2 linked regions of the Bradyrhizobium diazoefficiens genome follow. The protein of the gene in region 2 binds, or shares a complex with, the protein of the main gene of each other region. Links are inferred from orthologs where the notes say so. Each region holds a gene or a part of one and is shown on either strand. Other genes may lie near its edges. The genes, in order: JJC00_RS21990 and pnp.

Evidence for each region.
Region 1: the proteins of pnp (region 2) and JJC00_RS21990 are in contact, whole or in part, in a cryo-EM structure (PDB 9QH0), measured with the Escherichia coli proteins. The link is inferred for Bradyrhizobium diazoefficiens from one-to-one orthologs.

The regions. Positions count from the first base shown.
Region 1 is NZ_CP067102.1:4,701,726-4,709,386, reverse strand. The notes cover bases 1,833-5,498. They hold JJC00_RS21990 (Rne/Rng family ribonuclease), read right to left. Parts: upstream 5,123-5,498; coding sequence 2,033-5,122; downstream 1,833-2,032. Outside these bases: JJC00_RS22005 (NAD(P)/FAD-dependent oxidoreductase), read right to left, coding at 24-1,256; JJC00_RS22000 (hypothetical protein), read right to left, coding at 1,273-1,617; JJC00_RS21985 (N-acetylmuramoyl-L-alanine amidase), read left to right, coding at 5,827-7,125; JJC00_RS21980 (penicillin-binding protein 1A), read left to right, coding at 7,357-7,661. UniProt on the Escherichia coli protein: Endoribonuclease that plays a central role in RNA processing and decay. Required for the maturation of 5S and 16S rRNAs and the majority of tRNAs. Also involved in the degradation of most mRNAs.
Region 2 is NZ_CP067102.1:52,873-59,855, reverse strand. What follows is about bases 2,961-5,948. They hold pnp (polyribonucleotide nucleotidyltransferase), read right to left. Parts: upstream 5,539-5,948; coding sequence 3,382-5,538; downstream 2,961-3,381. Other genes in these bases: rpsO (30S ribosomal protein S15), read right to left, coding at 5,917-5,948; katG (catalase/peroxidase HPI), read left to right, coding at 2,961-3,304. Outside these bases: JJC00_RS00250 (GNAT family N-acetyltransferase), read right to left, coding at 1-20; JJC00_RS00245 (hydrogen peroxide-inducible genes activator), read right to left, coding at 98-1,024; more of katG, read left to right, coding at 1,139-2,960; more of rpsO, read right to left, coding at 5,949-6,186; tRNA pseudouridine(55) synthase TruB, read right to left, coding at 6,189-6,983. UniProt on the Escherichia coli protein: Involved in mRNA degradation. Catalyzes the phosphorolysis of single-stranded polyribonucleotides processively in the 3'- to 5'-direction. Also involved, along with RNase II, in tRNA processing.

The sequences.
Region 1 (7,661 bases), 4.6 Mb from region 2 along the record:
TTTCTCGCCGCGAAAGCGGAGAGCTAGAACCGCTCCGGGCGGTACGGCGTCGGATCGATTGACGGCGTCTCGCCGTTCATCATCTCCGCGAGCAGGCGTCCTGTGGCGGGGCCGAGCGTAAAGCCCTGGTGACCGTGGCCGAAGTTCATCCAGAGGCCGGGGTGGCGCGGGGCGCGCCCGAGCACCGGCACCATGTCCGGCGTGCAGGGGCGGGTGCCGAACCATGGCTCCGGTTCGGCGCGCTTGCCGAGATCGATCAGCTCGCGCGCTGAGGCTTCGGCACTTGCGAGTTGCACCAGCGTTGCCAGTGCATCCGGCCCCGTCAGCTCCGCGCCGGTGGTGATGCGGATGCCCTTGGCCATCGGCCCCATGGCATAGCCGCGGCCCTTGTCGACCAGCGGCAAATCGAGCGAGGCGCCGCCGCTGTAATGCATGTGGTAGCCGCGCTTGCGCACCAGCGGGATGCGATAGCCGAACTTGTGCAGGAGATCCGGGGACCACGGTCCGAGCGTCACGACGGCATTGGCGGCATCGATGCGGCCATTGTCGGTGTCGACCGACCATCCGGTCGCGGTCTGCTGCAGCGATTGCGCATCGCCGAGCACGATGATGCCGCCGAGGCGCTCGAACAGATTGGCGTAGGCCGTGACCAGGGCGCCGGGATCGGACACGGTCCAGGTGTCGAGCCAATGGATCGCACCCGGGAGGTCGTCGCGCAAAATCGGCTCGGCCTTGGTCAGTTCGCTGCCCGAGAGCACGCGAAAATTCACCCCGAACTCGCGGCGGTCTTCCTCTGCCGTTTTGATCGCCAGATCGAACGAGGCGGGGTCGCGATGCAGCACACGGTAACCGGCGCGCCGAATCAGATTGTCGGCATGGGCCTCGCGGATCAGGATGTCGTGCTCGGGCGTCGCGTAGGCGATGAGCTGCGCCCACGCGGCGATTGCCTCGCGATGCCGCTTCGGCGCCGAGTGCCACCAATAGCGGAGCAGGGGCTCGACGTGGCGATGCAGAGAGGACAAGCTGTAGCGCACGTCGTTGGTGCGGCCGGTCGCGATCTTCACGAGCGAGGCGAGATCGCGCGGCATCGGATAGGGCCGCACCGCTTCCGCCTGGATCATCCCGGCATTGCCGTAGCTGGTCTCGCGGCCGGGCTCCCTGCGGTCGACCAGCGTGACGGTCCAGCCGCGCTGCCGCAGATGCAAGGCGGCACCGACGCCCACCATGCCGCCGCCGAGAATGATTGCGCTTCGCATCGGCAGAACTCTCCTGTCAGGCCGGCTTCGGCGCAAGCTTGGGCTGCGCCGTATTGATGGTCGTGGCGACCACGACCGACATCGCCGTCATGGCGACCAGGAATCCGAAGGCCGCGTCAAATGATCCGGTTCCCGCCACGATGAAGCCAATGACGGCCGGTGCGACGAAGCCTGCGCTCTGGCCACCGAGATTGACCATGCCGACTCCCGACCCGATCTGATCGTCGCGGAGCAGTTTGGTCGGGAGCGCAACCACCGCAGCTAGCACGAAGGATTTGAAGAAGTAGACCAGCGACTGATAGACGATCAGCACCGTGATCGTCTCCACCTTGTACATGGCGTAGAGGAAGATGCCGGTCAACGCCGAGCTGCTGATCAGGAGATATTTTTCGCGCTCGGCAAAGAACGTGGTGGGCTCGCTGGACGAATTCGGTCCGCTGCTGCGCCATGCCGACGAAGAGTATTTTCTGGTGACGAGCGGACGCGTCGCCGTTCACACCGAGTTCTACGCGCCGGAGATCCTTGGCGCGGGCGACGGCATCTATCTCGACAGCACCATGGGCCACGCCTACCTCAACGCCGGCGAGGGCCCGTCCGCCAAGGGCGTCTGTCTCTGCACCAGCGAGGCGCCCGATCTCTATGACCAGCTTCGCCAGATCGCATCGCGCGAGGCGACGCCGCTCGGTGACGACGAGCCACCGCCGTAACGCTCAGGCGAGGCTTGAAATGAAAAACGCCCGGCCAGGCCGGGCGTTTTTTTATTTGGATGTTTCGTTCTATTCGCCGCCGCCGAAACGGCGCGACCACCAGCCGGCGCGACGCGGCGCGGCCGGCGTCTCGTTTGCCGCTTCCGGCGCGGGCTCAGGCGCGGGCGGAGCAACCGGCTCCGGCGCTGCGGCCGCCGGCTCGCTCGGGCTGCTCGACAGGAAGCTCACCTTCTCGCGGACGGTGGAGCGGCGTCGTGCTGCCTTTTCGTCGGCTGCGGTTTCTTCCTCGACGACAGCAGCAGAAGGCGCGGGCTGGACCGGCGTTTCAACCGGTGCTGGCGCATAGGGCTCAGGCTGAGACATCTGCGGCGCAACCGGGGCGACGTGCTCCGAATGCGCAATCGACGGCGCCGTCTCGCTGCCGGCGCTGTCGAAATCGGCCACCGCGTCGGTTGCTTCCGACGGCGGATTGCCACCGAGCTCGTCGCCGATCGATCCGGCGAGACCTTCCTCGCCACCGCCGCGCCGACGGCGTCCGCCCCTGCGGCCACGCCGGCGGCGGCGCGCGTCTGCGCCCTGCTGTTCGCCACGGGCTGCCTGTTCCTCGCCTTCCTCGCCGTCCTGTTCGGACTCGGCGTCCTCTTCGCCTTCGCTGGCTGCCGCTACGGTCCCTTCAGGAGACGTTGGAGCGCCATCCTCGCGCGCCTCACCATCGCGCTGACCGCCGCGACCGCGACGACGCCGGCGGCGCTTGCGGCCGCGCTGGCCATCCTGCTCGGGCGCGGCATCGCCTGCGGCCTGTTCTTCGGTGAGACCTTCGGTTTCCTCGGTCTCGACCTCGGATTCCAGTTCGGAATCGAATTCCTCGTCGTCATAGGCTTCTTCAGCCAGCGGCGGCGGGCTTGCGGCTGCCTGCGCTGCGAGCAGCGCCTTGGCGGCTTCCAGCGTGTGCACCTGCTCGCCACGATCGATCACATAGGCCTGCGGTCCGCTGACGCTGGCATCAGCGATCACCGCCAGCGTGACCTTGAAGCCGTTTTCGAGATCGCGCAGATGGCCGCGCTTATGGTTCAGCACATAAAGCGCGACGTCGGTGCGGGTGCGGACCACGAGATTGTGGGTCGCGCCCTTCATCAGGATCTCTTCGAGGCCGCGCAGCAACTGCAGCGCCACCGAGGAGACCGAGCGGACGTGGCCGGTGCCGCCGCAATGCGGGCAGGGATCGGTGGAGGATTCCAGCACGCTGGCGCGGATGCGCTGGCGCGACATCTCGAGCAGGCCGAAATGCGAGATGCGGCCGACCTGGATGCGCGCGCGATCCTGGCGCAGGCAGTCGGACAACTTGCGCTCGACCGCGCGGTTGTTGCGCTTCTCGTCCATGTCGATGAAGTCGATGACGATCAGGCCGGCGAGGTCGCGCAGGCGGAGCTGGCGGGCGACCTCTTCGGCCGCCTCCAGATTGGTCTTGAGCGCGGTGTCCTCGATATGGTGCTCGCGTGTCGACCGTCCGGAGTTGACGTCGATCGAGACCAGCGCCTCGGTCTGGTTGATCACGATGTAGCCGCCGGAGCGTAGCTGGACGGTCGGCGAGAACATCGCATCCAGCTGGCTTTCGACACCCATCCGCGAGAACAGCGGCTGGCCGTCGCGATACTGCTTTACCGCACTGACATTGGCGGGCATCAGCATCTTCATGAAGTCGCGCGCTTCGCGGTAGCCGGATTCACCGGCGACTGAGATCTCGTCGATCTCCTTGTTGTAGAGGTCGCGCAGCGAGCGCTTGATCAGCGAGCCTTCCTCGTAGACCAGCGTCGGGGCCTGCGACTTCAGCGTCAGGTCGCGCACCGTCTCCCACATCCGGATCAGGTACTCGAAGTCGCGCTTGATCTCAGGCTTGGTGCGGGCGGCACCCGCGGTGCGCAGGATGATGCCCATGCCCTCGGGCACGTCGAGATCCTGCACCACTTCCTTCAGGCGCGAACGGTCCTGGGCGCTGGTGATCTTGCGGCTGATGCCGCCGCCACGGGCGGTGTTCGGCATCAACACGGCGTAGCGGCCGGCGAGCGAGAGGTAGGTCGTCAGCGCCGCGCCCTTGTTGCCGCGCTCTTCCTTGACCACCTGTACCAGCATCACCTGGCGGCGCTTGATGACTTCCTGGATCTTGTACTGGCGGCGCGGACGGAAGGTGCGCTCCGGCACTTCCTCCATCACATCGTCGCCGCCGACGGATTCGACGTGCTCCTCTTCGGCTTCCTCGCCGTCTTCATCGTCCTCGTCGTCTTCGTCGGCCCTCGCTTCCGCATCCTGATGCGAAGCTTCAGTGCTCTCACCGGCGGCATAGACGGCGTCGGCCGGCTCGGCAACGGAGGTCACGGCTTCGGCAAGAGCCTCGGCATGCGTTTCAGAAGCGGCGGCCTCTTGCGACTCGGCGACGGTCTCGGCCGCAACAGCGGGCTCGGCGCCGATCGCTGCGACGGGCGCGGGCGTCTCGTCGGCGTGATCATGGTCGTGATGATCGTGCTCGTGGTCATGACCATGATCGTCATGACCGTGAGTGTGATGATCCTCGTCATCATGGGCGTGCTCATGATCGTCATGCTCGTGATCATGATGATCGTGGTCGTGACCTTCGTGCTCGCCGTGATGCTCGGCATCGGCGTGCAGGTGCTCGCCCTCATGCGCAGTGCCGTCGGCATGCTCCGGCAGGGCCTGGCCCTCGACCGGCTGAGCGACCGGATCGGCGCCGGCGTCGAGGCCCTCGACGATGTCGCTGCGGACGCGCTCGCCATGACTGCGGCGGCGGGAGTTGCGGTGGCGCGAGCGCCGGCGGCCGTGAGAGCGGTTCTCGCTCTCTTCCTCGGCCTCGCGATGGGCCTGTTCTTCGGCCTCGATCAGCGCCTGCCGGTCGGCGACCGGGATCTGGTAGTAGTCGGGATGGATTTCGCTGAAGGCGAGGAAGCCGTGGCGGTTGCCACCATATTCAACGAAAGCGGCCTGGAGCGAGGGTTCGACCCTTGTGACCTTGGCGAGGTAGATATTCCCGCGCAGTTGCTTGCGTTGCGCGGTCTCGAAGTCAAACTCTTCGACACGATTGCCGCGGACCACGACGACCCGGGTCTCTTCCGGGTGGGTGGCATCGATCAACATCTTGTTGGGCATGTCTTAACTCTTGGCGGCGGCGGGCGCGATCGACCGTGGGCGCGAAGAGCGCTGCCGGGTGACGCGACGGTCCACCTGATTCGGGGGTGAGGGGAAGGCCGAAACGCCGTCTCTCGCGCCTTGCCGAATCGGAAGCTTCAGGACCGAAGCGGCGCGCGGGATTTTCACTCCGCAGCGTCGCGAATTGTCCTTCAGAATTCGTCGGCACAGTCTGGCGCATCAAGCGTCGGCCCGTATGAAACATTGGGCGGCGGGGCCGCCCCTAATCAGCTGCTGCTGGCCAGGCATGGCGCGTGAGCGCTCGCCTTGGGATATCGAACCGCCCCCTTGGGATTAAGGGACCGGGCAACTGGCCGCGTCGCTGTCAAAACCGTCCCGGAAACACTGTGGTAACCGGAAACCGTCCGCCGCCGGGGCTTGCCCCGTTCCACCTCGCTGCCGCGCACCGCGCTGGTCGTAGAAGGGAACGGAAAAACGCTGGAATTCCCAAACCTTGGGAGTTCCGGCGCTGCACCGGGAGGCTGAATGCGACACAACCGGAAATTATTGGCCGTCAGCAATCCGTACATACGAGGAATGGGCCATTGGTGCAAGGAGCGTCGCACGCCGGTCACAGTCTGAGAGTTTCGCATCTCCGTCATCAAGGATCGATTAACCCTGTGGTTCTATTGCGTTAAAGAGGGCTGCTCGGAGGCACGGATTCGGTGGCGAGCCGCACAAATCAACGGGTTTTGCTGGGGATTGCGCTTCTGTGCGCCGCGGCATTGCCGTGCGCCGATTCCTCGCGTCTGAGCGCGGCCGAGAGCCCATCGCAATCCTCTGTTGCGGCGGCGAATTTTCCGATTGCCACAGCCGCGCGGCTGGCCGGCGACGGCAAGCAGACCCGCTTCATTCTCGACCTCGACCAGACCGTCAGCTTCCGCGCCACGACTCTCGCCGACCCCTACCGGGTCGTGGTCGATGTTCCCCAGGTGAATTTTCAGCTGGCGCCGGGCTCCGGAGCCGGACGAGGGCTGGTCAAGGCCTTCCGCTACGGCCTGGTGATGCCCGGCGGCTCCCGAATCGTGTTCGACCTGACCGGGCCCGCCAACATCACCAATTCCTATGTGCTCGAGGCGGCCAACGGCCAGCCGGCCCGACTGGTGCTCGAGCTGGAGGAGGTCGACCGCGCGGCTTTCGTGCCGACGCCCGCCCCGGAGAATCGCCCCGAGCTGCGGCCGACGATCGCTGCCGCGCCGCCGGCGACAATTCCTGCCGCTCCTGACTCGGCGCAGCAGAAGCCAGGGGCGCCGGTCGATGGCCGTCCTGTCGTCGTGATCGATCCCGGCCATGGCGGCATCGACAACGGCACCCAGTCGAGCGGCGAGAGCGAGAAGAACCTGGTGCTCGCCTTTGGACTGGCGCTGCGCGACCGGCTGGAAAAGGCCGGCAAATACCGGGTGGTGATGACGCGGGACGACGACACCTTCATTCCGCTCAATGACCGGAGCAAGATCGCCCGCAATCTGAACGCCGCGCTATTCGTCTCGATTCACGCCGACGCGCTGCCGAAGGCCGAAGGCGATGCGCAGGGCGCCACCATCTACACGCTCTCGGACAAGGCCTCCGATGCCGAGGCCCAGCGCCTGGCCGATGCCGAAAACCGCGCCGATGCGATTGCTGGCTTCAATCTTGCGGAGGAGCCGACCGATGTCGCCGACATCCTGATCGACCTCACGCAGCGGGAAACACGCACCTTTTCAAACCGTTTTGCGCATTTGCTGATGGGCGAAATGAAGTCGACCGTGCGGATGCACAAGCACCCCCTGAAGTCGGCCGGTTTTCGGGTGCTGAAAGCCCCCGACGTGCCCTCCGTGCTGGTCGAGATCGGCTACGTCTCCAACAAGGGCGACCTCGAGCACCTCGTGTCCGAGGGCTGGCGGTCACGCGCGGTGGGCTCGATGGCCCAGGCGATCGACACGTTCCTGGCCAAGCGGATGGCGACGGCGGGGGCCGGCAATTAGGCAGGGAATGCCGGTTCCGATGTTAAGCCCTAGTTTGGCCACAGCGGACGCTTTATAAAAACGGCGCAGGGGGTTCCTGAATCGATGAGAATCCCGTTCGGCAAGCGTCTTTCGGTCCGGCATTGATGGTATTGAGTAGGCCGGTGAATTCGCGACGTGAGGATGGCGTCCGTTTGGGGCGCCTTGAGGCTGATCTTGGGCTGATCCAGGGATTAAACGGATAAACACATAATGCGCTTGCTTGTGCGGTTCATGGGCTTCCTGTTCGCCGCGGGAACGGTGATGTTCCTTGTCGGTGTCGGTGCCGTGGCAGGCCTGATCTGGCATTTCTCCAAGGACTTGCCCGATTACTCTCAGCTTCAGGATTACGAGCCGCCGGTGATGACCCGCGTGCACGCGGTCGACGGCTCGCTGCTCGGTGAGTACGCCAAGGAGCGGCGGCTGTACTTGCCGATCCAGGCGGTGCCGAAGCTCGTGATCAACGCGTTCCTCGCCGCCGAAGACAAGAATTTCTACGAGCACGGTGGCATCGACTA
Region 2 (6,983 bases):
CGGATGATCAGATCAGGCATTGGCACTTCCAGTTCGATCTGCCGGCCGTATGCGGCAAGTCGCTTTTAATGATCCCGGTAGTCCAGGAAAATTCCCCTTAGGCCCGCTGGCTGCGTGCGGCCTGCCGCGGGCGCGCCTTGCCGGCCGACAGGCACACCACCTCGGAAATCTGGAGCAGCTGCCGCGCCAGCGGGCTGGTCTTGCGCCAGACCATGCCGATGGTGCGCGAGGGCTCGGGATCGCGGAATCGCGACAGCGAGACCGAGGCCGATCGCGTCTCCACCGACACCGCCATCTCCGGAATCAGCGTGACACCGATGCCGGCGCTGACCATCTGGACCAATGTCGACAGCGAATTCGCATCCAGCATCTCGCGCGGTGGCGCCGACTGCATGTTGCAGAACGACAGCGCCTGGTCGCGGAAACAATGGCCCTCCTCGAGCAGCAAGAGCCGCATCTCCCGCATCATCTCGCGCGACGGCACCGGCGTGCCCGCGTCCGTGCCTGGCCGCACCAGCAGGAATTTTTCCTCGAACAGGGCGACCTCGGTGAGCGAGGGTTCGGAGACCGGCAGCGCGACGATGGCGGTGTCGAGCCGGCCCTCGACCAGTTCCTGGATCAGCCGTGGCGTCATCGTCTCGCGCACGCGGATGTCGAGCTCCGGATGCAGACGCGTGAGGTTCTTTGTGATCTTGGGCAGCAGATAGGGCGCGATCGTCGGGATCATGCCGATGCGCAGGCGGCCCGCAAAGCGGTCCTGCGAGGCGCGGGCGAAATCGCCCAGTTCATCGACCGAGCGCAGGATGTCACGGACGCGTTGTGCGAGTTCTTCGCCGAACCGGGTCAGCGCGACCTGTCGGGCGCTACGCTCCAGCAGCAGCCCGCCGAGCGCTTCCTCGAGTTCCTTGATCTGCATCGACAGCGCCGGCTGCGAGATGGAGCAGGATTCCGCGGCGCGGCCGAAATGACCATGGCGCGCCAACGCGTCGAAATACCGCAGTTGGCGCAGCGTCACGTTGATCATCAGAAAATCCTATCGCAGCGATCATTAAAGTCAACTTCCCCTGATCGAACGCGACGCCTAGAGTGGTTGTACCTGGTCAATGGCGCGAGTGCGACGCCACCAGAGGAGGTATTCATGGACGACACTTCGAAGTGCCCGTTTTCGGGCGGAAAACCCACGCCGGTGAACCGCGACTGGTGGCCCACCCAGCTCAACATTGAGATGCTGCACAAGAATTCCAACCTGTCCGATCCGATGGGCGAGGCATTCGACTACGCCAAGGAGTTCAAGACGCTCGACCTGAACGCGGTCATCAAGGACCTGACCGCTCTGATGACGGACTCGCAGGAATGGTGGCCCGCCGACTTCGGTCACTACGGCGGTCTCATGATCCGCATGGCCTGGCATAGCGCGGGCACCTACCGCATCACGGACGGCCGCGGTGGCGCCGGTGCCGGTCAGCAGCGTTTCGCTCCGCTCAACAGCTGGCCCGACAACGCCAACCTCGACAAGGCGCGCCGGCTGCTCTGGCCGATCAAGCAGAAATACGGCCGCAAGATTTCCTGGGCCGATCTGATGGTGCTCGCCGGCAACGTCGCGTTGGAGTCGATGGGCTTCAAGACCTTCGGCTTTGCCGGTGGTCGCGCCGACGTCTGGGAGCCGGAAGAGCTCTATTGGGGTCCCGAAGGCACGTGGCTGGGCGATGAGCGCTACAGCGGCGAACGCCAGCTCGCCGAGCCGCTCGGCGCGGTGCAGATGGGTCTCATCTACGTGAATCCGGAAGGCCCGAACGGCAAGCCGGATCCGATCGCCGCGGCCAAGGACATCCGCGAGACCTTCTTCCGCATGGCGATGAACGACGAAGAGACCGTTGCGCTGATCGCGGGCGGCCACTCGTTCGGCAAGACCCACGGCGCCGGCGATCCGTCGCTGGTCGGTCCGGAGCCGGAAGCGGGCGCGCTGGAAGATCAGGGCCTCGGCTGGAAGAGCAAGCACGCGTCGGGCCTGGCGGGCGATTCGATCACCAGCGGTCTCGAGGTGACCTGGACGACGACGCCGACGAAGTGGAGCAACAATTTCTTCGAGAACCTGTTCAAGTACGAATGGGAGCTGACGAAGAGCCCGGGCGGTGCGAACCAGTGGACGGCCAAGGGTGCCGACGCGATCATTCCGGATCCGTTCGACAAGTCGAAGAAGCATCGCCCGACGATGCTGACGACCGACCTCTCGCTGCGCATGGATCCGGCCTATGAGAAGATCTCGCGCCGCTTCCTCGAAAACCCCGATCAGTTGGCGGACGCGTTCGCCCGCGCCTGGTTCAAGCTCACCCACCGCGACATGGGTCCGATTCAGCGCTACCTCGGCCCGCTGGTGCCGAAGGAGACGCTGATTTGGCAGGATCCGATTCCGAAGGTCGACCACGAGCTGGTCAACGATCAGGACGTGGCTGCACTGAAGACCAAGATCCTGGCTTCGGGCCTCTCGGTGTCGGAGCTGGTCTCGACCGCCTGGGCGTCGGCCTCGACGTTCCGTGGCTCGGACAAGCGCGGCGGCGCCAATGGCGCGCGCATCCGTCTTGCCCCGCAGAAGGACTGGGAAGTGAACCAGCCGGCCCAGCTCTCCAAGGTGCTCGGCAAGCTCGAAGCGATCCAGAAGGACTTCAACACGTCATCCAGCGCCAAGAAGGTCTCGATCGCGGACCTCATCGTGCTCGGCGGTTCTGCCGCGGTCGAGAAGGCCGCCAACGATGCCGGCGTCGACGTCAAGGTCGCGTTCACGCCGGGCCGCATGGATGCGACGCAGGATCAGACCGACGTCGAGTCCTTTGCTCCGCTCGAGCCGCGAGCCGATGGCTTCCGCAACTACGTCGGCAAGAAGCATCAGTTCCTGCAGCAGGAGGAAGCCCTCGTCGATCGCGCGCAGCTTCTGAAGCTCACCGGGCCGGAGATGACGGTGCTCGTCGGCGGCCTGCGGGTGCTCGGTGCCAATGCGAACGGTTCGAAGCACGGCGTCTTCACCGCCAAGGTGGGCACGCTCTCCAACGACTACTTCGTCAACCTGCTCGACATGAGCACGCAGTGGACGCCGGCCGCTGACGGCTCCTACGAGGGCCGTGACCGCAAGACCAATGCGGTGAAGTGGACCGGCACGCGCGCCGATCTCATCTTCGGCTCGCACTCGCAGCTCCGCGCCTTCGCCGAGGTCTATGCCTCGTCGGATGCGAAGCAGCAGTTCGTGCAGGATTTTGCCAAGGCCTGGACCAAGGTGATGAACCTCGATCGGTTCGACCTCGCGGCCTGATCCCTGAGCTCAGAGAACACAAACAAAAAGGGCGGCCGCGAGGCCGCCCTTCGTGTCTCTGACGTGGTGCCGAGCGATTACTCGCCGGCCGCTTCGCGCGGGGCCTTCTCGCCCTCGCCGCCCTTGCCTTCGAGGTCTTCGCCGGTGGTCTGGTCGACGACCTTCATCGACAGCCGGGTCTTGCCGCGGTCGTCGAAGCCGAGCAGCTTGACCTTGACCTTGTCGCCTTCCTTGACGACGTCGGAGGTCTTCTGCACGCGCGCAGAAGCGAGCTGGCTGATGTGGACGAGACCGTCCTTGGAGCCGAAGAAGTTCACGAAGGCGCCGAACTCCATCACCTTGACGACGGTGCCGTCATAGATCTGGCCGACTTCCGGATCGGATGCGATCGACTTGATCCACTTGATCGCGGCCTTCATCGCCTCGCCGTCAGCGGAGGCGACCTTCACGGTGCCGTCGTCCTCGATGTTGACCTTGGCGCCGGTCTTCTCGACGATCTCGCGGATCACCTTGCCGCCGGTGCCGATCACTTCGCGGATCTTGTCGGTGGCGATCTTGAAGGTCTCGATGCGCGGCGCGTATTCGCCGAGCTCGGCGCGGGCGTTGGTGAGCGCCTTGGCCATCTCGCCGAGGATGTGGATACGCCCATCCTTGGCCTGAGCGAGCGCCACCTTCATGATCTCTTCGGTGATGCCCTCGATCTTGATGTCCATCTGGAGCGAGGTGATGCCCGCTTCCGTACCGGCAACCTTGAAGTCCATGTCGCCGAGATGGTCTTCGTCACCGAGGATGTCCGAGAGAACCGCGAAGCGCTTGTCTTCGAGGATCAGGCCCATCGCGATGCCCGCGGTCGGCCGCTTCAACGGTACGCCGGCATCCATCAGCGCGAGCGAAGCGCCGCAGACCGAAGCCATCGAGGACGAGCCGTTCGATTCGGTGATCTCCGACACCACGCGCGTGGTGTAGGGGAACTCATGATGCGGCGGCAGCACCGGGTGGATCGCGCGCCAGGCGAGCTTGCCGTGGCCGATCTCGCGGCGCTTGGTGCCGCCGAGGCGACCGGTCTCACCGACCGAGTAGGGAGGGAAGTTGTAGTGCAGCAGGAACGTCTCTTTGTACGTTCCCGACAGCGCGTCGATGTACTGCTCGTCCTCGCCGGTGCCGAGCGTGGTCACGACCATCGCCTGGGTCTCGCCGCGGGTGAACAGCGCCGAGCCGTGCGCGCGGGGCAGCACGCCGACTTCGGCGACGATGTTGCGAACGGTCTTTGAGTCACGGCCGTCGATGCGCTTGCCGGTGTCGAGGATGTTCCAGCGAACGATCTTGGCTTCGAGCTCCTTGAACACGCCGCCGATGCGCAGCTTGTCGTATTTCGGCTCCTGCCCTTCGGGGAAGTAGTGGGCGATCACCTTTTCCTTGACCTTGCCGACCGCCGCGTAGCGATCCTGCTTGACCGGAATGGCGTAGGCGGAGCGCAGCTCCTGCTCGACGAGGCCGAGCATTTCCTTCTCAAGCGCGGAATTGTCGATGACGGTGACTTCGCGCGGCTCCTTGGCGGCCTTCTCGGCGAGCTCGATGATCGCGTTGATGACCGGCTGGAAGTGGCGGTGACCGAACATCACGGCGCCGAGCATGATGTCTTCGTTCAGCTCCTTGGCTTCCGACTCCACCATCAGCACGGCGTCGGCGGTGCCGGCGACGACCAGATCGAGCTGGGTGTCGACCATCTCGTCGAGCGTCGGGTTGAGGATGAACTCGTCATTGGCGAAGCCGACGCGGGCAGCGCCGATCGGGCCCTTGAAGGGCGCGCCGGACAGGGTCAGCGCGGCCGAGGAGGCCACCAGCGCGACGATGTCGGGATCGTTCTCCATGTCGTGCGACAGCACGGTGGCGATCACCTGGGTCTCGTTGCGCCAGCCGTCGACGAACAGCGGACGGATCGGACGGTCGATCAGGCGGGAGACCAGCGTCTCCTTCTCGGTCGGACGACCCTCGCGCTTGAAATAGCCGCCGGGAATGCGGCCAGCTGCGTAGGTCTTCTCCTGGTAGTCGACAGTCAGGGGCAGGAAGTCGACGCCTTCACGCGGCGCCTTCGCCGCGACGACGGTGGCGAGCACCACGGTCTCGCCATAGGTGGCGATGACTGCGCCGTCGGCCTGGCGTGCGATTTTGCCGGTTTCGAGCTTGAGAGGGCGTCCACCCCAGTCGATCTCGACTGAATGCTTGTTGAACATAGAGGTCTTCTTTCATGGTTTCTCGAAAGAAGGGACGGCTCGAAAAACAAAAACCATGTCAAGATTGCAGGACGCTGATCGGAGCGGGCGATCAGCGTCCTGCGATCCTGCCATGGTTTTTGGATGTCGGATGGCGTCCATCCTTTCGGGTCATACGGGCACCTTGCCCGTTGCGCCCAGCCGCCGGATTGCTGCTGGACTGTCAGTCGGCACGAGCGCGAACACCGAACCGCGGTCTTCGCCCATCATGCCCCCGGATGCGAAGCAGCATTGGCCCGCACCGGACATACGCGTGAGGCTCGATCAAAAACCTTAAAACAAGCGCTTTCGCTCGAAATCACGCGCAAAAACGCGCGCCGGTGGCGCGCGCAAGAACTCTTACCGACGAATGTTGTGCTTCTCGAGCAGCGCCTTGTACCGCGCCTCGTCCCGCTTCTTCAGGTAGTCGAGCAGCGAACGGCGGGTCGAGACCAGCTTCAAGAGGCCGCGACGCGAATGGTTGTCCTTCACGTGCGTCTTGAAATGGTTGGTCAGGTTGTTGATGCGTTCCGACAGGATCGCGACCTGAACCTCCGGCGAGCCGGTGTCGCCAACCTTGTTGGCATTCGTCTTGATGACTTCCGCTTTGCGTTCTGCGGCAATCGACATCGTCAATTTCTCTCGTTGCGACCGGTTGAGGCAGTCAAGCCGGTCAGGTTGAACACACGCTTGGGGATGATTTCGCCATTGCCAACTTCGGCAAGCGCCAAAAGACGGCCTGCCACCGTGACATAGACTGTGCCGCTACTTGTGGGCGCATCCCGTCCGCGCAACAAAACGGCTTGGCCCCGATGGAGCCTTGCCGCATCAGCCCGAGTGACGGCCAGTGCCGGGATGTCGTCCAGCGCGGTCTCAACGGGCATCAGCGCGTCGGCGAGGCTTCCCTCGCCGGACGCGGCTCTATCGCATAAAGCCTCCAGCTGATCCAGCGGAATCATGTCATTTTCGCCAAATGGGCCGACCAGGGTCCGCCGCAGCGCGCAGATATGGCCGAAAGTACCGAGAATCCGGCCCATATCGCGGGCGAGCGCCCGGACATAGGTGCCCTTGCCGCACTCGGCCTCGAACACGGCCCGGTCGTTATCAGGTTGATCCACAAGGTTTAAATGGTGAATCTCGACCGGGCGGGGCGCCAGTTCCACGACCTCGCCGTCGCGCGCGAGGTCATAGGCCCGCTCGCCCTGGACCTTGATCGCCGAATAGCGCGGCGGGACCTGCTCGATCACCCCGGTGAAACGGGGCAGCAGGGCCAGGATGGCGTCCCGGGTCGGGCGCTGGTCCGAGGTCGCGGTGACCTGGCCTTCGATGTCGTCGGTGTCGCGCTCCTCGCCCCAGCACACGGTGAAGCGGTAGCGCTTGCGGCCGTCCATGACGAAGGGAACGGTTTTGGTGGCTTCGCCGAGCGC